Pigmentiphaga sp. H8: one gene and its partner. The protein of the gene in region 2 interacts with the protein of the main gene of each other region in a pairwise test. Links are inferred from orthologs where the notes say so. Each region holds a gene or a part of one and is shown on either strand. Other genes may lie near its edges. The genes, in order: recA and dprA.

Evidence for each region.
Region 1: the proteins of dprA (region 2) and recA interact in binary tests that used the Bacillus subtilis proteins (3 or more experiments, as listed by UniProt). The link is inferred for Pigmentiphaga sp. H8 from one-to-one orthologs.

Annotation. Positions count from the first base shown.
Region 1 is NZ_CP033966.1:4,280,721-4,292,389, forward strand. Bases 3,841-6,759 are described here. They hold recA (recombinase RecA), read right to left. Parts: upstream 5,881-6,759; coding sequence 4,801-5,880; downstream 3,841-4,800. Other genes in these bases: EGT29_RS20225 (hemagglutinin), read right to left, coding at 3,841-3,917; EGT29_RS20230 (hypothetical protein), read right to left, coding at 3,966-4,268; recX (recombination regulator RecX), read right to left, coding at 4,332-4,814; EGT29_RS20245 (MaoC/PaaZ C-terminal domain-containing protein), read right to left, coding at 6,009-6,759. Also shown: metE (5-methyltetrahydropteroyltriglutamate--homocysteine S-methyltransferase), read right to left, coding at 1-1,231; EGT29_RS20220 (LysR family transcriptional regulator), read left to right, coding at 1,349-2,293; more of EGT29_RS20225, read right to left, coding at 2,295-3,840; more of EGT29_RS20245, read right to left, coding at 6,760-7,049; EGT29_RS20250 (CoA ester lyase), read right to left, coding at 7,042-7,929; EGT29_RS20255 (GntR family transcriptional regulator), read right to left, coding at 7,970-8,707; EGT29_RS20260 (CaiB/BaiF CoA-transferase family protein), read right to left, coding at 8,719-9,918; EGT29_RS20265 (tripartite tricarboxylate transporter substrate binding protein), read left to right, coding at 10,033-11,010; EGT29_RS20270 (response regulator transcription factor), read left to right, coding at 11,090-11,669. UniProt on the Bacillus subtilis protein: Multifunctional protein involved in homologous recombination, DNA repair and competence.
Region 2 is NZ_CP033966.1:207,098-218,634, reverse strand. The notes cover bases 5,443-8,229. They hold dprA (DNA-processing protein DprA), read left to right. Parts: upstream 5,443-6,168; coding sequence 6,169-7,290; downstream 7,291-8,229. Other genes in these bases: EGT29_RS01020 (DNA topoisomerase III), read left to right, coding at 8,107-8,229; EGT29_RS01025 (DUF494 family protein), read left to right, coding at 7,394-7,852; def (peptide deformylase), read right to left, coding at 5,443-5,885. In the rest of the region: EGT29_RS01055 (PAS domain-containing sensor histidine kinase), read right to left, coding at 1-1,757; EGT29_RS28680 (DUF4390 domain-containing protein), read right to left, coding at 1,781-2,632; 16S rRNA (cytosine(967)-C(5))-methyltransferase RsmB, read right to left, coding at 2,629-3,951; fmt (methionyl-tRNA formyltransferase), read right to left, coding at 3,948-4,895; more of def, read right to left, coding at 5,385-5,442; more of EGT29_RS01020, read left to right, coding at 8,230-10,758; EGT29_RS01015 (SET domain-containing protein), read left to right, coding at 10,770-11,339; EGT29_RS01010 (glycine zipper 2TM domain-containing protein), read right to left, coding at 11,384-11,537. UniProt on the Bacillus subtilis protein: Protein that helps load RecA onto ssDNA during transformation. Binds cooperatively to circular ssDNA, is able to bridge different segments of DNA. Favors the loading of RecA onto SsbA- or SsbB-coated ssDNA and formation of RecA-DNA filaments.

The DNA of each region.
Region 1 (11,669 bases), 4.1 Mb from region 2 along the record:
GGGCGGCCTGGACCGCCGGCAGGTGGATGCGCCGCGACTCGGCGCGCGTGCGCAGGGCGCGGCGCTGCACGGCCAGCGCATCGGCTACCCCGGCCACGCCGTCCGCGGCCTCGCCCAGCTCCAGGGCCCGGGCGAGCAGCGACAGCTCGTCCAGCTTCTGGCGGGCGAAGCTGAGCCAGCTCTTGAGTTCGTCGTCCAGTTGCTCTTCGGCCGACAGGTCCACCGGCACGTGCAGCAGCGAGCACGACGGCGCCAGCCACAGGCGCTCGCCCAGGGCCGCGGCGTACGGCGACAGCCGCGCGCGCCAGGCATCCAGGTCGGCGCGCCAGACGTTGCGGCCGTCGATCACGCCGGCCGACAGCACCTGGCCTGCCCGCAGTCCGGCGGCCACGGCCGCCAGTTGCTCCGGCGCGCGCGCCAGGTCGACGTGCAGCCCGGCCACGGGCAATGCCTGGACCACCTGCAGATTGTCGTCCAGCGCGCCGAAATACGTGGCCAGCAGGATGGAGACCGGCGCGCCGGCCAGCCGCTCGTACACCGCGGCAAAGGCCTCGCGCCAGGCGGCGGGCAGGTCCAGCGCCAGGATGGGCTCGTCGATCTGCACCCAGCGCACGCCCAGGCCGGCCAGCCGCGCCAGCACTTCTTCATAGACGGGCAACAGGTCCGCCAGCAGCGCCAGCTTGTCCGCGTCGCCCGCGCCCCGGTAGGCCTCGCCCTTGCCCAGCCACAGCCAGGTCAGCGGACCGGGAATGACGGGCTTGGCCGCATGGCCCAGCGCCCGCGCCTCGCGCACCTGCTCGAACAAGGTGTCGCGGGCGATGCGGAATTGCTGCCCCGGATGCAGTTCCGGCACCAGGTAGTGATAGTTCGTGTCGAACCACTTGGTCATCTCGCACGCCGCAGCCGGCGAACCGCCCGGCGCGCGGCCCCGGGCCATCCGGAACACGGTGTCCAGCGTCACGGGCGCATCGCCGGCCTGGCCGAAACGCGCGGGAACCGCTCCCACCGTGGCCGACCACTCCAGCATGTGGTCGTACCAGGCGAAGTCGCCCACCGGCACCAGGGCTGCCCCGGATGCCGCCTGGACGGCCCAGTGGCGGGCGCGCAGTTCGCGTCCCGCCTGCTCCAGCGCTTCTTGCGTGGACAGCCCGGCCCAGTAGCTTTCCAGGGCGCGCTTGAGTTCGCGGCGCACGCCGATGCGGGGGAAGCCCAGGTTGTGCAGCGTAGCCATGTCCGTGTCGCGTCCGACCTATCCGATGAAACACGGCATTGTGCAAGGCGGATGGCTTGAATCAAAATCAAGTTTTACATAACTAGTATGAATTTTTCTCAAGTTATGATGGCAGCCATGATAGACATCCGCCATCTCGAAACCCTGGTCGCCATACGCGAGGGCGGCAGCCTGGTCGAAGCGTCCGAGCGCCTGCACGTCACGCAGTCCGCGCTGTCGCACCAGTTGCGCGAACTGGAAGAACGCCTGGGCACGCAGTTGCTCAACCGGCGCACGCGCCCGCTGCGCTTCACCACGGCCGGCCTGCGCGTGCTGGCCCTGGCCGACGACGTCCTGCCCCGCATGCGGGCCGCCGAACGGGAACTGGGGCGCCTGGCGGCGGGACGCACCGGCCGCCTGCACCTGGCCATCGAATGCCATTCCTGCTTCCAGTGGCTGATGCCGGCGCTGGACGTGTTCCGCGAACAATGGCCCGAGGTCGTCCTGGACCTGTCCGCGGCCTTCTCCTTCGCGCCGTTGCCGGCGCTGGTGCGCGGCGACCTGGACCTGGTGATCACGTCCGACCCCATCCGCCTGGACGCGGTGCGCTACGTGCCGCTGTTCCGCTACGAACTGGTGCTGGCCGTGGCGCGCAACAGCCCGCTGGCGACGTTCAAGACCCTGGAGCCGGCGCAACTGGCGGAACAGACACTGATCACCTACCCCGTCGAGCGCGATCGGCTGGACATCTTCACCGCCTTCCTGGACCCTGCCGACGTGGAGCCGGCGCAAATCCGCACCACCGAACTCACGCCCATGATCATCCAGCTCGTGGCAAGCGGCCGCGGCGTGACGGCCATCCCCAACTGGGCGCTGACCGAATACCTGGACCAGGGCTTGCTGCATGCCTGCCGCCTGGGCGCGGAAGGCGTCTGGCGCACGCTGTACGCGGGCGTGCGGGTCGAGGACCAGGACGCGCCCTACATCCTGAACTTCCTGGACATCGCGCGCGAACTGACGTTCCGGAACCTGACCGGCATCCGGGCGCCCCGCGGCGAACGCCAGGCCGCCCCGGGGCCCTGAGCTACTGGACGACGACGGTCAGGGCCGAACCCGCCGGCACCGCCACGGTTTCGGAATACGACGCGCCCGACGGCCGGCGCACCACCGGAAAATGGCCCGAGGCCTTGAGCGTGGACGGCGAACTGGACGGCAGCGTGCGCAGCGAGGCGTAGTCGGGGCCGTTGATGGCGGGCAGGTCGTAGCCGCCCTGCGTCCGGCGCGGATAGCCGAACCCGGCTGGCGGCGACGCGGGCAACAGGGCCAGCGCCGCGCCCCAGTCGCGCAAGGCCGGACGCGCGCCCGCGCCACCCGCCTGCCTGACGGCCTGGTCGAGCAGCGTGAACGAATCGGTGGACGAGGTGCCGCGCAGCAGGCTGCGGTAGAAATCCGTGCCATATTGCCGCAGCAGGTAGCCGCCGTAGTTGGCGGCGATGGGATACGAGAAACAACTGGAGGACACGCTGGCGTCCCAGCCCCGGATGTAGTCGCAGTTCTGGCTCTGGTGGAGCCAGTTGCCGTAGTCCCCGTCCCGCAACGGGTTGAAGCCCGGCACCACCCGGCCCGAAGCCAGGTCTTCCATCATCAATGCCGTGGTCTCTTCCAGCCAGACCGCGAAGCGGTTGTCCGGACTCACGCCCGTGCGCGCGGCGCGCTGGTAGAAATTGACCATGTGGGTCATCTCGTGCGCCAGCGTCGTATAGCCAGTGTTCCGGCCCGCCTGGCCGCCCAGGTACATGGTCTCGGTGTCCAGGAACAGCACCACCGCCTCGTTGCTGAGCCCCTCGTAGCTCTTCAGGAAGGCATTGGCGCTGAAGAAATAGCCGATCACGCCCCAGGCCTTGCCGTCGGGCGTGATGTTGGACAGCACGATGTGCAGGTCCTGGTCAGCGCCGATATAGCCGCTGCCGACGGTATCGCCCCAGGGCTCGCCCGCGAGGTCGGTCACGATGGGATAGACGGAATCCTGGTTCGACGAGAACCGGCTCTTCAGGCTGTCCAGCAGGGCCTCGCTTACCTTCGCGGCGGACCGCTCGCCGTCCTGTACCCAGATGTTCAGCCAGCGCCCGTCGGAGGCCGCCCAGCGGCGGGCCAGCGTGGCCTGGAACCGCGTACCGCCGCTGTCCTGCCATTCCCGTGTATCGCCTTCGACGGCGGCGCGCACCGCGGCGGCGGGCCCTTGCCGCGCCGAGGCTTGCGGCTGGGACGCGCGATCGACCGGCGGCTGGTAGTCGCGGATATGCGCGGGGATCTGGTTGACGCCCGGCAGGTGATCCGGATCGGACGGGGCGTCTATTTTCGACGCCGTGGCGGGCCGGTCCGCCACGGATGTGCTGACCGAGGCCATGCCGGCATCGCGGTCGGACACATTGGTGAAGACCAGGGTGACGGTGCGGCCGCTGACGCCATTGAGGGTGATCGGCACGGACGTGCCCGAACTCGAGCCGCTATTGTCGTAGCGCCAGATGCCGACGCCGCTGCCGCGATAAGTCTGGGCGTCTGACGCGCCGCACTGCGCGCCGCTGCACGCCACCGACAACACGCCCGATCCGGACACCTCGCTGCCCCCGCCGCCACAGGAGGCCAGCAGCGCCGCCAACGAGATTCCGGCCAATGTCCGGATGGTACCCACGGTCTCGCGATTCATCTTGCCCCCGCCGAAGAAGCCTTGGCGCAACATACCATGGCACGCGGACTAGCGGATGGACTGCACCTGCAACTGGGCGGGCATCCCGCCACCAGCCTCGCTGGCGGAACGGGCCACCGTGCCGGTGACCGTGACGGTGCGGGATTGCAGGTCCTGCATCTGCTGCCAGGTCAGGCCGCGCAGGTCCCATTGCCGCTCGCCCGATTCGAGCACGGCGACGACGAAAGGCTCGTTGCCCTTGAGCACGAGACGCCCTTCCAGCGTGATCACGTCGCCCGCCTGGGGAGCGGACTGGGCGCAGGCCCACAGGCTGGACACGCTCAGGCACAGGGCCAGGAACAATGCACGCATAGCGGCCTCGCGGCGAAAACGGATGCGGAAAGTGTACGGGGGTTCGGGAAAGCGGCCTAGGTCCTAATCTTGATCCAGGTCGTCGAGATCGACGCCTCGCAACACCTGCCTGATGGTGGACTGGCCGAAGCCCCGTGACATCAGGAAACGCACCTGCTTGGCGCGCTGGCTGGCATCGGCGGGCAGCGTGCCGAAGCGCTTGCGCCACACCTCGCGCGCCCGGGCCAGTTCGGTGGTTTCGAGCGTGTCCCGCAGTTCGGCGATCTGCGCATCCGCCACGCCATGCTGGCGCAGCTCATGCATGATGCGCAGGGTGCCCTGCTTGGCCGCCAGCCGATGCACCACGCTCTGCGCGTAGCGCTGGGTGGACAGCCAGCCTTCCTTCTCCAGGCTGTCGAGCACGGCGCGAACCTCGTCCTCTTCCCCGAAACGGGCAAGCTTGCGGCCCAGTTCCAGGCGGCTGTGTTCGCGCCGGGACAGATAGCCCACCGCCCGGGCCTTCAACGAAGGGCCGGAGGCGGGCTTGCCGTCGTCACTCGTCCTCAAGCTCGGCTTCGGTCACTTTGCCGGCGCCGGCGACCCTGGCGGCCACGCCCAGGCTGTCGCGCACGCGGTTCTCGATCTCGATGGCCATTTCCACGCGCTCCTTCAGGAACTCGCGGGCATTGTCCTTGCCCTGGCCGATGCGCTCGCCGTTATAGCTGAACCACGAACCGGACTTCTCGACGATGCCTGCCTGCACGCCCAGGTCCAGGATCTCGCCTTCGCGCGAGATGCCGGCGCCGTACATGATGTCGAACTCCGCGCTCTTGAACGGCGGCGACACCTTGTTCTTGACGACCTTGACCCGGGTCTCGTTGCCGATGACCTCGTCGCCCTTCTTGATGGAGCCGGTGCGGCGGATGTCGAGGCGGACCGAGGCGTAGAACTTCAGCGCGTTGCCGCCGGTGGTGGTTTCGGGGTTGCCGAACATGACGCCGATCTTCATCCGGATCTGGTTGATGAAGATGACCATGCAATTGGTGCGCTTGATCGAGGCGGTCAGCTTGCGCAGCGCCTGGCTCATCAGGCGGGCCTGCAGGCCGGGCAGCGAATCGCCCATCTCGCCTTCGATTTCGGCCTTGGGCACCAGCGCCGCGACCGAGTCGATGACGATCAGGTCGACCGCGCCCGAGCGCACCAGCGCGTCGGTGATTTCCAGGGCCTGTTCGCCGGTGTCGGGCTGCGAGATCAGCAGGTCGGTCAGGTTCACGCCCAGCTTGGAGGCGTACTGGACGTCGAGCGCGTGCTCGGCGTCGATGAAGGCGCAGGCGCCCCCCAGTTTCTGCATTTCGGCGACGACCTGCAGCGTGAGCGTGGTCTTGCCGGACGATTCCGGGCCGTAGATCTCGATGACCCGGCCGCGCGGCAGGCCGCCGACGCCCAGGGCGATGTCCAGGCCGAGCGAACCGGTGGAGACGACCTGGATGTCGTGCTCGACCTCGTTGTCGCCATAGCGCATGACCGAGCCCTTGCCGAACTGCTTTTCGATCTGGGACAGCGCGGCGGCCAGGGCCTTGGTCTTTTCGTTCTGGGCAGCGGCTGCGGCCTTGGAAGCTTTGGTGTCGTCCATTCTGGGATCCTTGGGTTGATGGGCGAATTATGGCACTGCCCGATACTGTATAAAAAAACAGTATGGGACTGCAAGCTCCCAGGCCAAATTAACAACGGAAATTTCGAAACAGGAGCGCCTGCCCCCGTTCAGTACCCCGCCCTGGCATAAGGATTGGCCCCCCGCCTGTACACCATCAGCGCGCGGCGGTAGCGGTTGATCATCTCCCCCCGCTGGTTGCGCGCCTCGGTCAGCACCGTCACCACGCCCTGGTCGGGCCGCGAACCGGACAGGCGCGTGCCCTCGACCGTGGAACGCGCCTCGAGCGTGTCCCCCGGCATCAGGTCGGCGCCGAACTCCACGTCGGTCCATCCCAGGTTGACGGTGACCCGGCCGAAGGTGCGCGTGGACAGCGCCACGGCCACGCCTATCCCCCAGGTCTGCGGCACGACCGGCGCGGGCAGCCCCAGCGCCTGCGCAAAGGCATGGTCGTGGCTTTGCGGCTGCCACTCCATGGCGCGCAGCGCGTGCAGCGTGGCTTCCTCGGCCAGCAGGGTCTTGCGCGGGCTGTGGACGAAGGTTTCCCCCTGCCGCAGGTCCTCGAAGAAAAGGCCTGTCTGCTCGACCCAGGCGCCGTCCTCGCGCGCGGCATGCGACAGGAAGCGCGCCTCGTCCGCCGCCGAGGCGCCCGCGACCACATCGGGCCCCGCCGCGCCGTGCCATAGCTCGGCCACGTAGCGCAGTTCGGCCACCTGCTCGCCGCGCTGGTTGTAGCCGCGCGTGAGCAGGCTGGCGCGGCCCAGGTGCGCGTCCACCGGCTCGGTGGCCAGCACTTCGGTTTCGACATACAGGGTATCGCCGCCGAACATGGGCCGGGTCAGCGCGATGCTGGACATGGACACGATGCGGCGGCGACGGCCGAAGGTCTTGGACGTCATGCCGATCAGCCGCTGCAGGGTCAGCGTGCTGACCATCAGGGGCCGCTTCCAGTCCGTCAGCCCGGCGTAGCAGTCGTCGTAGTGGACCATGGCGGCATTGATGGAATCCAGGGCCTCGGCCACGTTGTCCTGCTGCGAGAACGTGATGCCCGGCCGATGGACGAAACGCTGTCCGGCCGACAGGTGCTCGAAGCCCAGGCCGAAGCGTTCGGCATACAGGCCGTCGCCCAGGTGGTAGTAGGAACTATGCATGATGGTCTCCAACGGCGGAGGGGTTCGGGGCGGCGGCACGCCGCAGGATGCGCAGGGCGCTCTGATAGACGGGCTCGTCCACCATGGTGGCCCCCACGGCGCAGGCGCGGCGGCCGGCGCGTTCGTAGGCGGCGGCCACCTCGCCGGCCCACGCCAGCCGGCGTGGATCGGGCGCGAAGGCCTGCACGATGATGGGCCACTGGCGCGGATGGATGGCGAGCTTGCCGGAGAAGCCCATGGCGCGCGCCCGTTCGCAATCGACGCGCAGGCCGGCGTCGTCGTCGATGGCGATATGCGGCACGTCCAGCATGGGCACGCCGCTGCCGGCGGTCTCGAACAGCAGGCGCCCGCGCACGTAGGCCAGCGCGTCCCAGGCGTTGTCCGCGCCGGTCTCGACACTGAAGTCCGCGGCGCCGAAGGCCATCGCCGCCAGCCACGGCCCGGCATGCGCGATGTCGGCCGCGCGGCGCACGCCCCGCGCCGACTCCACCAGCGCCATCAGCCGCAGCGCAGGGTTGGCCGCGGCCGCGTGCGTGTGGACCATGCGCAGTTCGGAGGCATCTTCGGCCTTGGGAACGGCCACGAGATCCAGGGCGGGCAAGGCGCCCGCGTGGGCCAGCGCGTAAAGGTCCTCCAGACCCGCGGGGGTCTGCGGGGAAGACACCCGCAGCGCCACCGCGGGCGCCCCCGGGCCGGCCACGGGCAGCGCCGCCAGCCAGGCCAGCGCGTCGCGCCGGGCGGCGGCCTTGTCGGCCGCCGGCACGGCGTCCTCGAGGTCGATGATGACGCCCGGCGCGCCGCCGCGCAGCGCCTTGTCGTAGCGGTCGGGCCGGTTGCCGGGACAGAACAGGAAGGTGGAAGGAACGACGGGGTGGGTCACACGGGCTCTCCGGGACAAGGTCGCGGCCCGCGCGATCGGATCAGCCGATCGGCTCTCGCCGCATCACGGTGCTGAACAGGTGCCGCCCTTCGGGGAAGAGTCCCACCGAGGCGACGATCAGGTCTTTCTTGGTGCCGTAGTACCAGGTGCGCGTGCGCAAGGTCGGCGTGCTGAAGCGGGTCTGCAGCAACTCGGCCTGCGCCCGGGTCAGCCGGACGGCATCGATTTCCTGGCGGATTTCGCACACCCGGTCGCCACGCCGTTCGGCCAGCCATTCGGCCACGGAGGCCCGATAGCCATCCAGTTGCTCGAGCGCGTCGGCGTACAGCGGCGGGATGTGGTGTTCGCTGTAGACGACCGGCGGCGCGCCCTCGGCCTGGCGCAGGCCGGTCACCCGGATGAAGCGCTGGCCGGCGGGCAGCCGCAGCGCGCGGGCCGAGCCCTCGTCGCCGTCGACCTCGCGGATGTTCAGGGTATGGAAGCGAAAACCGCGGGTGAAGCGCAGGATGTCGTCCACCGTGTTGCCCACGTGCACGAAATTGCCCGAGGGCTGCGCCGATTCCACGCGGGTCCCGATGCCGGGCCGGCGGCTGACCAGTCCCTGCACTTCCAGTTCGCGCAAGGCTCCGCGCACGGTGATGCGGCTGACGTTGAACTGCTGCCCCAGTTCGTTCTCGGTGGGCAGCAGGCTGCCGGGTGGATATTCGCCGTCGCGGATCCGCCGGATCAAGGTCTGGGCCAACAGCTTGTACTGCGAACCGGCACTGCGCTGGAACATGAGGCGACACGTCAGAGAACACCAAGGGTCCTTAGTCTACCTTGCTCCTCTTCGTCGATCCCGATGCCGGCCAGCAGCTCGCGGGTATCGGCGCCCATGGCCGGCGCGGGTCCGACAGCCGCCGCCGGCCGCGACGTGCGCAGCGGACTGTCCAGCACCCGCAGCGCGCCGCCGCCGGCCAGGTCGACGCGGCGGACCCTGCCGTCGGCCTGGGCCAGGGGCGCATCCAGCGCCTGCCCCACGGACCATACGGGCGCGGCCGGCACCGTGCCGGCGAAGTGCTGCATCCACTCGGCCGTGGTGCGGGCGGACAGCGCCTCGTCCAGCAGGCGGGTCAGTTCCTCGCGATGCCGACCCCGGGCGCCGAAGTCGACGAAGCGCGCATCCGCGATCCATTCCGGCCGCCCGATCCGCTCGCACAGGTTGCGCCAGAATTTTTCCTTGTTGCACATCAGGTAGATCCAGCCGTCGCCGGTGCGGTAGAGCTGGCACGGCGTGAGCGAGGGGTGGCCGGACCGGGGCTGGCGGTCGGTCTCGGCGGCGCCGTTCAGGTACCACGCCGCCACGTAATTGAGGTTGAACAGCGCGACGTCGTACAGGCTGGTGTCGACGTCGCATCCCTTGCCGCTGCGCGCGGCCTCCAGCATGCCGCTGAGCAGCCCCACCGACATCATCACGCCGGTCATGTAGTCGACCAGCGACAGCCCCATGCGCGACGGCGCGGTGTCCGGTTCGCCGGTCAGCGAAAAATAGCCCGCCTCGGCCTGCATCAGGTAGTCGTAGCCCGGCCAGGCCGCGCGTTCGCCGGTGCGGCCATAGGCCGATATGTGGGCGCAGACCACGGCCGGATTGACGTCCTTCAAGTCTTCGTAGGTCAGGCCCAGCTTGCCCGCGACGTCGCCGCGCAGGTTGTCGACCACGCCGTGCGCCGTGGCCGCCAGCTTGCGGAACACCGCCCGGCCCTCGGGATGGGCGAGGTTCAGCGTGATGCTTTTCTTGCCCTGGTTCAGGCTCTGGAAGAACAGGCTTTGCGCGCTGTCGGGCAGGTTCGCGAGGAAATGCGGCCCGACCAGCCGCGATACGTCGCCCCCTTGCGCGGCCTGCTCGACCTTGATGATCTCGGCCCCCAGCGCGGCCAGCAACTGGGTGCCGAAAGGCGCCGCGCCGTACTGCTCGACGGCAAGAATGCGGAACCCGTGAAGTAGCGACATGAAGCTCCCCGGACGATGTTGGAAAAGGACATCTTGAGTTTGTTATAACAATATATCAAAATCCGGAAACAGAAAAGCCACACCAATGGCACCATTCGCGAGGAGACCCTTCCCATGAACAAACTGCTTTCGCTGCTCTGCCTGGCCGTGGGCCTGGCCAGCCAACCCGCCCTTGCCGACCAGGCGTTCCCCAGCAAGCGGGTGCGCGTGATCATCCCCTTCCCGCCCGGACAGGGCTCGGACATCCTCGCCCGCGCCATCGGCGACAAGCTGGCGCAGAAGTGGGGGCAGCCGGTGGTGGTGGAGAACCGCGCCGGCGCCAACGGCTCCATCGCGCTGCAGGAAGTGGCGCGGGCCGAGGGCGACGGGTACACGCTGCTGGTCACCTCCAACTCCCCGGTCGTGATCAATCCCAATCTGTACAAGCACCTGCCCTACGACGTAGGGCGCGACTTCCAGCCCGTCGCGCTGCTTGCCGCCACCGACATGCTCATGGTGGTGAACGCGCAGTTCCCCGCCACCACGCTGCGCGAGGTCATCGCCCAGTTGAAGGCCAATCCCGGCAAGTTCAGTTACGGATCGCCCGGCACGGGATCCACCAGCCACCTCAGCATGGAAGTCTTCAAGCAACTGGCGGGCGTGGATCTCGTGCACGTGCCCTACAAGGGCAGTCCGCCGGCGTTCACGGACCTGATCGGCGGTTCGATCAAGCTGATGATCGACGCCCTGCCCAGCGCCATGCCCCAGGTGAAATCGGGCCGGGTCCGGGCCATCGCCATCACCAGCAGCGACACGCCCTCCACCCTCATGCCGGACGTGCCGCTGGCCAGCAGCGCCGGCCTGACCGGCCTGCCGGGACGCGCCTGGTACGGCATGTTCGCGCCCAAGGCCACGCCCCCCGCCACCATGACCCGCATCGTCGCCGACGTACGGGCGGTGCTGCAGACCCCCGAGATCGTGGCCAAGCTGCCCCAGCTCGGCCTGGAGGCCGTCGCGCCCATGACGCCCCAGGAATTCGGCAGCTTCGTGGACAAGGAAACCGCCTACTGGGCCGACGCGACGCGCCGCACGGGGATGTATCAGATCGAATAGCGCTAGTGACGGGGACGCGCGCCTGGGGGACAATGCGTCGGGGCACCTCGATGCATTACCCCGAAGCTACAATTCCCCCATGCGCATCCTCATCGCCGAAGACGACAACATCCTTGCCGACGGCCTGTCCCGCTCCCTGCGCCAGAACGGCTACGCCGTCGATGCCGTCCACGACGGACTCGAGGCGGACTCCGCGCTGGCGGCGCAACCCTTCGACCTGCTGATCCTGGACATCGGCCTGCCCCGGCTGTCGGGCACCGAGGTCCTGCGCCGGCTGCGGTCGCGCAACTCGCACATGCCGGTCCTGATCCTGACCGCCGCCGACAGCGTGGAGCAGCGCGTCAAGGGACTGGACCTGGGCGCCGACGACTACATGGCCAAGCCCTTCGCGCTGTCCGAGCTCGAGGCCCGCGTCCGCGCGCTGACGCGGCGCGGCGCGGGCGGCGGCCCGGCGGTGCTGCGTCACGGCCGCCTGGCCTTCGACCAGGTCGGCCGGGTGGTGACCATCGACGAGCAGATCGTCGAGCTGTCCGCGCGCGAAGTCAGCCTGCTGGAAGTCCTGCTGTCGCGCAGCGGCCGCATGGTCAGCAAGAAGCAGTTGGTGGACCATCTGTGCGAATGGGGCGAGGAAGTCAGCACCAACGCCATCGAGGTCTACG
Region 2 (11,537 bases):
CGCTTGAGCATGTCGGCGTCGGGCTGCGCGAGCTTGTCGGCCAGCTTGATGGCGATCCGCTCGGCCGAGAGCTGGATGGGCGTCAGGGGATTCTTGATCTCGTGCGCCAGCCGTCGCGCGACCTCGCCCCAGGCGACGGCGCGGTTGGCAGAGATGACCTCGGTAATGTCGTCGAACACGACCACGTAGCCCCCACTCGCTCCCGCCACCGGCAGGTGTGATCCTCGCGCGAGCAGGGTAATCGTATTGTCGTCGCCGTTGGGATCGGAATTGTTACCTTCGCGCACGGCTTGCGTGCCGGCAGCCGGCTGCGGCCGGACGATCTCGAACTGCTGTTGCCAGTACTGGCGCCCGGTGCCCGCCGCCGCGTGCTCGGCGAAGGCCGTGCGTATGGTCTGCGCGAAGGCGGTCAGCCCGTCCACGGTTTCCAGCGGCCGCCCGGTGACCGCGCGCAGGTCCACCCGCAGGATCTGCTGGGCGCCGCGGTTCACGGTGGCGACGCGGAAGGCCTCGTCGAACACCAGCACCCCCGACGACAGGTTCGACAGGATGCTTTCCAGGTAGACGTTGCTGCGTTCGAGCTGGCGCCGGTTGCTCTCGACCATGCGGCGCGCCTCGTCCAGCTGGCGGGTCATGGCGTTGAACGACCGGGTCAGCTGGCCCAGCTCGTCGCTCTGGGGCGGTTCCGGAATGGGCCGGTAGTCGCCCACTCCCACCGCCTGCGTGCCCTCGGCCAGGCGCAGCAGCGGCCGCACCATCCGGGACGACAGCGAGAAGGCCGCCGCGATCGCCGCGAACACCGCCAGCAGCAGCGCCAGGGTCAGCGTGATGCCGTACAGCTTGCGCAGGCCCACCCGCGACAGCGACAGCTCCTGGTAGTCGCGGTAGCCGCTCTGGACCTCCTCGGCGTTGCTGGCGATCTGTTCCGGCACACCCTGCAACAGCTGCAGGTAGCGCGACTCGGCCGGCAGCACGCCGGGCAGCTCGAAGCCGCCGACGGGCGCGATGGGAACGATCACGCGCAGGCGCAGGGCGCCGCCGTTGGACGTATCGCGGGTCGTGCCCAGCGGTCCCTGCACGCCGTCCACGGTGGTCGGGCTGGCGGTGCTGTTGGCCTCGGCGGCCGCATAGGAACGCGCGATCTTCAGCTGCCGCAGCACCTGCGGCGTGGGCGTCTCCGGCACCAGCGTGCCGTAGGAGTTGGTGGACCAGGCGATGACCCGGCCGCTGGAGGTGAACACCATCGCGTCCTGCACCCCCACCTGCTCGCGCAGGCGGGTCAGCGACAGCCCCACGTTCGACTCCTGGTTCTCGCCCAGTTCGATCGACATGGTGCGCGCCTTGGCGTTCATCTCCTGGAGCTGCGAATCGAGCGCCGCCCGGCCGAGGTTCAAGCCGGACTCGAGCGCGGTATCCACCCGCACGTTGAACCAGGACTCGATGGAACGCGACAGGAACTGCACCGACAGCATGTAGATCAGCACGCCGGGCACCACCCCCACCAGCGCGAATGCCAGCGCGAAGCGGGAGGTGAGCCGGGCGCCGAACTGTCCGCGCCGCAACTGCCCCATCAGCCTGACGGTCAGCGCGACCACCCAGGCGAACAGCGCCAGGGCGATGATGGCGTTGAGCCCCAGCAGCAGGCCGTACTGCTGTTCCAGGCGGGAGGAGTTGCCGGTGGACCAGGCCAGCAGGAACAGCAGCAAGAGGGCGCTCACGCCTCCCATGCCCAGGAGGACGCGCAGGAAGCGGTTCAGGATACGTACGCGGCGGGTTCGCATCATTGGGACTCCGTGGGAGGAGTCAGGCCCAGTCCCCGGGGGCTCGGGTGGGGCGATCCGCCTGGCAGGACCAGGCCATTGCCGCCGGAGGAGGCGCCGTTGGCGGGGACGATGGGCGCGGAGGGCGACGGGGGCGCCGACTGGGCGGGAACGGACTGCATGGGCACGGCGCCGGAGCCGGCGGGAGGCTGCACGGCATAGGGAGGCGGCACCGGAGGCGGCGGCAGGCCGGGCTGGGCGGCGGCGGGCGGCGCGGCATTGGAACTGGGCTGCGGCACGACCTCCTTGCCCAGGCGCACGCTGAATTCCGTCCAGGGCGTCGCCAGCGACCAGTCGCTGCTGTTCAGGGCGTTGACCTGGAACGGCTTGGAAAGCTGGGAGATGTCGAACCGTACGCGCAGCCGGCCTTCGTAGCGCGTGTCGGAACTCAGCGCGTCGCGGTCGCCGATGCGCCAGTTGCGCACGTGGCGCACGACCGACAAGGCCTCGACCAGCGACCCCACGGGCAGCGCGAGGTTGCCGGAATGCACGCGCCACTGGCGCGTCAGCGGGTTGTAGACGATGCGCCATGTCTGGTTCGAGGACAGCACGACCTCGTCGAACCAGTACCAGCGGGGCCGGCGGATCTCGACCTCGACCGAGAAATACAGCGGCAAGCCGCGCGCGACGGCATCCTCGAGCTGGTTGTTCAGATCCAGCAGGACGTCGGCACTGAGGAGCAGGTCACGGCCGCGTTCGGTCACCGTCACGGACTGGACGGCGGGCTCGGATGCCGGGGCTTGGCCGCCCCACAGCAACATCAGGGCGACGACCGGCAGGATCAGGACGCGGCGGAGTCGGAGAATGATCAAACCTTGGCAAACAACGCGTAGAAAAACCCATCGTGCTGCTCGGCCGGCCGATCAGGCTCCGCCTGCGTGAGCAATTGCCCAGGCGCAGGCAGCCGTGCCGCATCGGGGTGCCTGCGCTGGAAAGCCTCGGCTTGCCTGGCCCCCTCCGCGGGAAAAATCGAGCAGGTTGCATAAAGGAATTTACCACCGGGCGCCACCACCTGCCACAGGGCGTCGGCAATCCGGGCCTGGAGCGCGGCGGTATTGGCGACATCGCCCTCGCGCCGCAGCCAGCGGATGTCCGGATGGCGCCGGACGATGCCCGATGCGGTACAGGGCACGTCGGCCAGCACCGCGTCGAAGGGCCGCCCGTCCCACCAGGCATCCAGGTCGGCCACGTCGGCGGCCTGCGTGCGCGCCGACAGGCCCAGTCGCGCCAGGTTGGCGTCCACCCGCTCCAGCCTGCCGGCGTCGACGTCCAGCGCCAGCAGGTCGAGATCCGCCAGCTCCAGCAGATGCGCCGTCTTGCCGCCCGGCGCCGCGCAGGCGTCCAGCACGCGCATGCCGTCCTTCACCTGGAGCAGCGGCGCGGCCAGTTGCGCGGCGGCATCCTGGACCGACCACCATCCTTCGGCGAAGCCCGGCAGTTGCTGCACGGGCCGAGGCTGGGACAGCGCGACGCCCGTCTCGCCCACCGGCAGGGCATCGACGCCGGCGGCGCGGAAGGCCTCGAGCAGCGCCTCGCGGCGGGTGCGGCGGCGGTTGACGCGCAAGACCATGGCCGGTGGCCGGTTGGCGGCGCGCAGCAGCGATTGCCAATGGTCGGGATAGTCGATGCGCAACCGCCGCACCCACCACTCAGGATGGTTCCAGACGGCCTCGGGGCGGCGGTCGGCGGCGTCCAGCACGCTTTCGCGTTCGCGCAGGAAACGCCGCAGGCTGCCGTTGACCAGGCCCTTGAAGGGCGCGAGCGAACGCTGGCTGGCGGCGGCGCGCACCGCCTGATCCACCACCGTATGGGGTGCGTAGCTGACGCCGGCGGCGGCGGCCTCGCCCTCGTCCGCCACCAGCAGCGAAAACGCCGTCAGCAGCAAGGCATCGAGCAGCGGATCGGCCGGCTTGCGGGGGATCAGCGCCTGCTTGACCGCGCGGGCCCGCCCCAGCTGGCGCATGGCGTGGAAGGACAGCGCCTGGGCAGCCGGGCGCAGCGGCGCGGCAACGCGCGACAGCGCATCGGTAAGGGAAGCGCCCGCCAGCACGCCCTGCACGGCGCGCGCGGCGGCCAGCAGGATGTCGGACAAGGGGGCCGACGCGGGCCCGGTGGTCGGGGGCGCCATCAGGAAAGATCGGGGCTCCAGCCCCGCACGAAGACATCGGCCGGCTGGCGCTTGCCGCCGGCCTTCTGCAATTCGGTCAGGCGCAGGACGCCCTGGCCGGTGGCCAGGTCCACGCCGGCGGCGCCCGCGCGCACGACGCTGCCGGGGCTGGCCGGCGCCGCCTCGTCCAGCGCTTCGGCCCGCCATACCTTGACCGGATCCGCCAGGCCGGGCAGCCGCACCGTGGCTCCGGGCACCGGATTGAAGGCCAGGATGCGGCGCGCCAGTTCGGCGGCGGGGCGCGAGCAATCGAGCGCCGCCTCGGCCTTGTCCAGCTTGGCGGCGTAGGTCACGCCCTGGGCGGGCTGCGGCGTGGCCGGCAGGCCGTTTTCGTCCAGACGCGCCAGCGCCCGCACGATCAGTTCGCCGCCCAGCACGGCCAGGCGGTCGTGCAGTTCGCCGGCGGTCTGGCCCGCCTCGATCGGCAGCGCCTCTTCAAGCAGCATGTCGCCGGTGTCCAGGCCCGCGTCCATCTGCATGATGGTGATCCCGGTGCGCGCGTCGCCCGCCTCGATGGCGCGCTGGATGGGCGCGGCGCCGCGCCAGCGCGGCAGCAGGCTGGCATGGATGTTCAGGCAGCCCAGCCGGGGGATGTCCAGCACCGCCTGGGGCAGGATCAGGCCGTAGGCGGCCACGATCATCGCGTCGGCCCGCGCCGCGCGCAGCGCCTCGTGGGCCTGGGCGGCCTCGTCGGGATACTTGCCGTCCAGCCGCAGGCTGCGCGGTTGCAGCACCGGCGCGCCCACTTCCAGCGCCGCCGTCTTGACCGGACTGGGCGTGAGCTTGAGCCCGCGCCCGGCCGGCCGGTCCGGCTGGGTCAGGACCAGCGCGATCGTATGCCCGGCACCGATCAGGGCCTGGAGGGCGATTTTGGCGAATTCCGGCGTACCGGCAAAAACCAGATGCATCTGATGCTCCCCCCTACGCGCTTCGCGCGCCCCCCAGGGGGCGAAACCGGCGGACCGGCAGAGCCGGATCCGCGGTTTCCTGGATAGGGCTCGCTGCTTGGCGGACGGCCTTGCATGCCGGTTCCGGGGCGGGTGGGATGGGATCGTTGATTGTCGGAGGGGGAATGATACATGGTCCCCCCCTACGTGCTTGATACATGGCCCCCCCTACGCGCTTGCGCGCGCCCCCCAGGGGGCGATGCGGGTGGACCGGCAAAGCCGGATCCACCGCATCCTGGGTCTTCATGAGGTATCTCGGTGCGGAGCACCGCATACTTGCTTTGATCTTGGGCGCCGAGGATCCGGCTTTGCCGGTCCGCCAGCGCCGCCCCTTGAGGGGAGCGGCCATAGGCCGCGTGGGGTGGGCTTTCCCTCCGGTCCGCTAGCGCCGCCCCCTTGAGGGGGAGCGGCCGAAGGCCGCTTGGGGGTGGGCTTCCCTTTGGATCTCCCTTAGACCTTTTCCAGCTTGCGCAGCTTGGTCTTGATGCGGCTTTGCTTGAGGGGGGAGAGGTATTCGACGAAGACCTTGCCTTCCAGGTGGTCGAGTTCGTGCTGGACGCAGACGGCCAGGATGCCTTCGGCGTCGAATTCGTAGCGTTCGCCCTGTTCGTTGGTGGCCTCGACCTTGATCCGGGCGGAGCGCTTGACCTCGTCGTAGATGCCGGGCACCGACAGGCAGCCTTCTTCGTAGACCTGGGTTTCCTCGCTCTTCCAGGTGATGACCGGGTTGATCAGCACGAGCAGGTCGTCGCTGTGTTCGGAAACGTCGATGACCACGATGCGCTCGTGGACATCGACCTGGGTGGCGGCCAGCCCGATACCCGGCGCGGCGTACATGGTCTCGGCCATGTCGCGGACGATGCGGCGGATGCGGTCGTCGACCACGGCCACCGGCTTGGCTTTCTTGTGCAGCCTTGCGTCGGGATAGTGAAGAATGGGTAGCAATGCCATGGTTGTGTTGCCGTTGTCCCTCGAATGGGGCGCTTAACAGAATAATGGGGCCGGTTGGCCGGGATCCAAGGGGCAAGATACCACAGCTTCCCGGTGCCTCCGGCGGGCCCGCGCGGGGCGCGGATGGCGGCGGATCCTGCTATTAAATATAGCGGGAGGCATTGCCGCGAACGCCTGCCCTGGCCATTGGACGCGCCGGCGCGCGATCCGTTCGGAGACGATGCAGGACATCGATGTCCTGCCGGGGACCACCCTGCCGCGCCTGCCGTGTTTAGATAACGGCATGCCTCTCGCCCACACTCCGGAAGAATTGTCCGCCTGGCTGCGGCTCACCCTCGAACCCGCCATCGGGCCTGCCACCGCGCGCGACCTGCTGCGGGAAGTCGGGCTGCCCCAGCGCCTGTACAGCCTGTCCCGCGACGAATTGGCGGCCCTGCTGCCGCCGCCGCTGGCCGCCCAACTGGCCCGCCCGCTGTCGCGCGAGCAGGCCGCCGTCCTCGAGCGCACGCTGCGCTGGGCGGAACTTCCCGGCCACCACCTCCTGACGCTGGCCGATGCCGCCTACCCCCGGGCGCTGCTTGCCATCCACGATCCACCCCCGCTGCTGTACGTGGCGGGCGATCCGGCCCGGCTGTCGCCCCAGGCCATCGCCATCGTCGGCGCCCGTCACGCCACGCCCGACGGGCTGGCGAACGCGCGCGCCTATGCCCGCCATCTGGCGCAGCGGGGCTGGTGCATCGTCAGCGGCCTGGCCCTGGGCATCGACACCGCCGCCCACGAAGGCGCGCTCGAGGCCGGCCCCAATGCAGGCGGCACCGTGGCAGTGGTGGGAACGGGCGTCGATGTGGTCTATCCGCCGCGCAACCAGGACCTGGCCGAACGGATCGCCGCGCAAGGCGCCGTCGTGTCAGAGTTCCCGCTGGGCCTGCCCGCGCTGCCGCACCAGTTCCCCCGGCGCAACCGGCTGGTCGCGGGGCTGGCACGGGGCACGCTGGTGGCGGAAGCGGCGGCCCGCAGCGGGTCGCTCATCACCGCCCGGCTGGCGGCGGACGCCGGCCGCGAGGTGTTCGCCATCCCCGGCTCCATCCACTCGCCGCTGTCGCGGGGCTGCCACGCCCTGATCCGGCAGGGTGCCAAGCTGGTGGAATCGGCGCAGGACATCCTGGACGAGCTGGGCTCCCCGGCCGGACCCAGTCCGCTTGCGCCTGCGCCGGAACCGGATCCGGCCCGCCCGCAGGACCCTCTGCTGGCCGGCATGGGCTATGGCCCCATCCATATCGACGCGCTGGCCGCGCGCACCGGCCTCGCGGTTCCGGCGCTTCAGGCCAGGCTGCTCGAACTGGAATTGCAGGGGTGGATCGCCCGGCTGGACGGGGGCCGCTACCAGATCACACTCGGGCGCTGAACGCCCTGGTGTGCCACGCGAACAACGCATGAGCAGCAAATGCCTGACAATTTGCCTAGGGATGCAATTCAGCGTACAGTGGATCAAGCTTATATGCTGACTTATGTTCGAAATTCTCGTCTACCTCTTCGAGAACTACTACACGCCGGAAGCGTGCCCGGACCCGGAAACGCTGGCGCGCAAACTTGCCGCCGCCGGCTTCGAAGACGATGAAATCGACGACGCCCTGAGCTGGTTGTCCGGGCTTGCCGAATCCACTCATCGTTGTGTCGATCTCGCCCTTGTTCCCAGTAGCGGCTGTCGTGTCTATGCCGAGGCCGAGTATCGTCAACTCGGTTCGGAAGCGATCGGCTTCGTTGCCTTCCTGGAATCGGCGGGCGTCCTGTCGTCCCCCCTGCGCGAAATCGTCATCGACCGCGCCTTCGCGCTGGGCGAGGCGCCCGTGCCCCTGGACAAGCTCAAGATCATCGTCCTGATGGTGCTGTGGAGCCAGGAAACCGAAATCGACAACCTGATCCTGGAAGAACTGCTGGAAGACGGCAGCGCCCGGCAGCTGCATTAAGCCCCCTGTATTACCCCCTACGCTTACGCGCGCCCAGTATGGTGGGCCCCCAGCCGCTACGCGGCAGTCCCCCAACGGGGCCGGGGGTTGTTTTCAATGGAAACAAGTCTTAATCCGGGGTGCTTCGGAGGGCGGAGCCGGTGTTTTTTGGCTGGGTTGGCACAGGCCCGACTTGCATTGCTTAAAAATCCCCCCGTATCATCCGGCGCTTTGACGCACTATTTGTTCGCGTCGGCTCCGTCAACTGGAAGTCAATGGGCAAAACTCTGATCATCGCCGAGAAACCTTCGGTCGCGCTGGACATTTCCCGCGCGCTGGGCGGGTTCAAGCGCGAAGGCGATTATTTCGAAAGCGACGACTACGTGCTTTCGTCCAGCGTCGGGCACCTGCTCACCCTCGTGGCGCCCAACGATCCGGTCAAGGGCAAGTGGAGCTTCACCCATCTGCCGGTGATTCCGCCCGAGTTCGAACTGGGGCCGGCCGACAAGCGGTCGGAGGAACGCCTGCGCCTGCTGGTGCGGCTGATCAAGCGCAAGGACGTGGACGCGCTGATCAACGCCTGCGACGCGGGGCGCGAGGGCGAGCTGATCTTCCGCTACATCGCCCAGTACGCGAAGACCAACAAACCCATCCAGCGCCTGTGGCTGCAATCGATGACCCAGCAGGCCATCCGCGACGCCTTCGCCGACCTGCGTTCGGACACCGCGCTGCAGCCGCTGGAAGCCGCGGCGCGCTCGCGCGCCGAGGCCGACTGGCTGGTGGGCATCAACGGCACGCGCGCCATGACGGCCTTCAACAGCAAGGACGGCGGCTTCTTCAAGACCACGGTGGGCCGGGTGCAGACGCCCACGCTCGCCATCGTGTCCGAGCGCGAGGAGCGCATCCGCCAGTTCGTGCCGCGCGACTACTGGGAGGTGCGCGCGCAGTTCGTCGCCGCCGCCGGCCTGTACGAGGGCCGCTGGTTCGATCCCAAGCACGTCAAGGACCCGCAGGACCCCGAGAAGCGCGAATCGCGCCTGTGGAGCAAGGCGGCCGCCGAATCGGTCGTGGCGGCCTGCCGCGACCGCACGGGCTCGGTCACCGAGGAATCCAAGCCGTCCACCCAATTGTCCGGGCTGCTGTATGACCTGACCACGCTGCAGCGCGAGGCCAACTCGCGCTTCGGCTTCTCGGCCAAGACCACGCTGGCGCTGGCCCAGACTCTGTACGAACGCCACAAGGCGTTGACCTACCCCCGTACCGACTCGCGCTACCTGCCCGAGGACTACCTGGGCACGGTGCGCCAGACCATGCAGACGCTGGCCGCCAACCGGCCCGGCTACGCGCCGTTCGCCTTGAAGATACTGGACAGCGGCTGGGTCAAGCCCAACCGCCGCGTGTTCGACAACAAGAAGGTGTCGGACCACTTCGCCATCATCCCGACGCTGCAGGCGCCGCGCGAGTTGAGCGAGGCCGAGGCCAAGCTGTACGACCTCGTGGTCAAGCGATTCCTGGCGGTGTTCTTCCCCGCGGCCGAGTTCCTGGTCACGACCCGGATCACCGAGGTCGCCGGCCACAAGTTCAAGACCGAGGGCAAGGTCCTGGTCAACCCGGGCTGGATGGCCGTCTACGGCCGCGATGCGCAGGGCGAGGACGCCAACCTGGTGCCGGTCGCCTCCGGCGAACAGGTGCGCACCGAGGAAATCGAGGCCGTGGGCCTGGTCACCAAGCCGCCCGCCCGCTACACGGAAGCGACGCTGCTGTCGGCCATGGAAGGCGCGGGCAAGCTGGTCGACGACGAAGAGCTGCGCGAGGCCATGTCGGCGCGCGGCCTGGGCACGCCAGCCACGCGCGCGGGCATCATCGAAGGGCTGATCAACGAGGTCTACCTGCGCCGCGAGGGCCGCGACCTGGTGCCCACCGCCAAGGCGCGCCAATTGATGACGCTGCTGTCGGGCCTGGACGTGGACGAGCTGACCTCGCCCGAGCTGACCGGCGAATGGGAACACAAGCTGTCGCAGATCGAGCAGGGCCAACTGGCGCGCGAGGCCTTCATGCGCGAGATCGCGCAGATGACCCAGGTCATCGTCAAGCGCGCGAAGGAATACGACCGCGACACGGTGCCGGGCGACTACGCCACCCTGACCACGCCCTGCCCGAAATGCGGCGCCGTGGTCAAGGAGAACTACCGGCGCTACGCCTGCACCGCCTGCGATTTCTCGATCAGCAAGCACCCCGGCGGGCGCACCTTCGAGCAGCAGGAAGTCGAGGAACTGCTGGCCAAGCGCGAGATCGGCCCGCTGAACGGCTTCATCAGCAAGATGGGCCGGCCGTTCTCGGCCATCCTGCGGATCACCGACGACTACAAGCTGGAGTTCGACTTCGGCCAGGCCGACGAGGAATCCTCCGAGGCCGTGGACTTCTCCGGCCAGACGCCGGTGGGTCCGTGCCCGAAATGCGGCTCGAACGTGTTCGAGCACGGCATGAGCTTCGTGTGCGAGAAGTCGGTCGGGCCGCAGCGTTCGTGCGACTTCCGTTCCGGGAAAGTCATCCTGCAGCAGGAGATCACGGCCGAGCAGATGGGCAAGCTGCTGGCCGAAGGACGCACCGACCTGCTGCAGAACTTCGTTTCCAGCCGTACCAATCGCAAGTTCAAGGCCTTCCTGGTGCGGCAGCCCGATGGCAAGATAGGCTTCGAGTTCGAGCCCCGCCCCGCCAAGGGCGGCAAGGCAGGCGAGGACGCGCCGGCGGCGCGCAAGACGGCGGCGAAGAAAACCGCCGGCCAGGACGAAGCCGCCACGGCGCCGGCGAAGAAGGCCCCCGCCAAGAAGGCGGCGGCCAAGAAGTCCCCGGCGCGCAAGACCGCCGCCAAGAAAGCCCCCGCGAAAAAAGCCGCCAGGAAGGCGGCCGCGAAGACCTCCAGCTGAGCCACAGCCCAATGACCAAGAAGAAAACGCCCTCACGGGCGCGCAAGTCTCCTGTTGCCGAGCAGCCCGCCGAGGATCGCGTGGACGTCGATCCCGGCCCCGGCGGCAAGCCCTGGTACGTCGTGCGCCGCTCGCGGGTGCACGGGACCGGCGTGTTCGCGGCTCGCAAGATCCCGGCCGGCACCCGCGTCATCGAATACTCGGGCGAACGCATCAGCGCGGCCGAGGCCGACCGCCGCCATCCGGTCAATCCCGAGGATCCTTACCACACCTTCTTCTTCGCGTTGGAAAGCGGCAAGGTGATCGACGGCGGCAGCCAGGGCAACGACGCACGCTGGATCAACCATGCCTGCGAGCCCAACTGCGAAGCCGAGGAAACGGACGATGGCCGCGTCTTCATCGTCTCGCAGCATCCCATCGACCGCGGCGACGAACTCAACTATGACTACGGCCTGGTCATCGACGAGCGCATCACGCCGACGTTGAAGAAGAACTACCAGTGCCTGTGCGGCGCCGAGACGTGCCGGGGCACGATGCTGGCGCTCAAGCGGCGTAAGAAAACGAAGAAGAAAAAAGCCTAGAAGCGGGCAGGGGACCGGACGGCCGCGCCGCCCGGTCCGGCCGTTCAGTTGTAGTCGCCGACCCGCATGGCCTGGGAGTCGCCGCCGTTGCGGGACACCACCGAGCCGTTGACGACGCGCACCGGGTCGCCGCTGCGCCACGGATAGGCCGACGCGCTGTGGAAAGTGCGCACGCTGCCGTCGTTCATCCTGACGGTC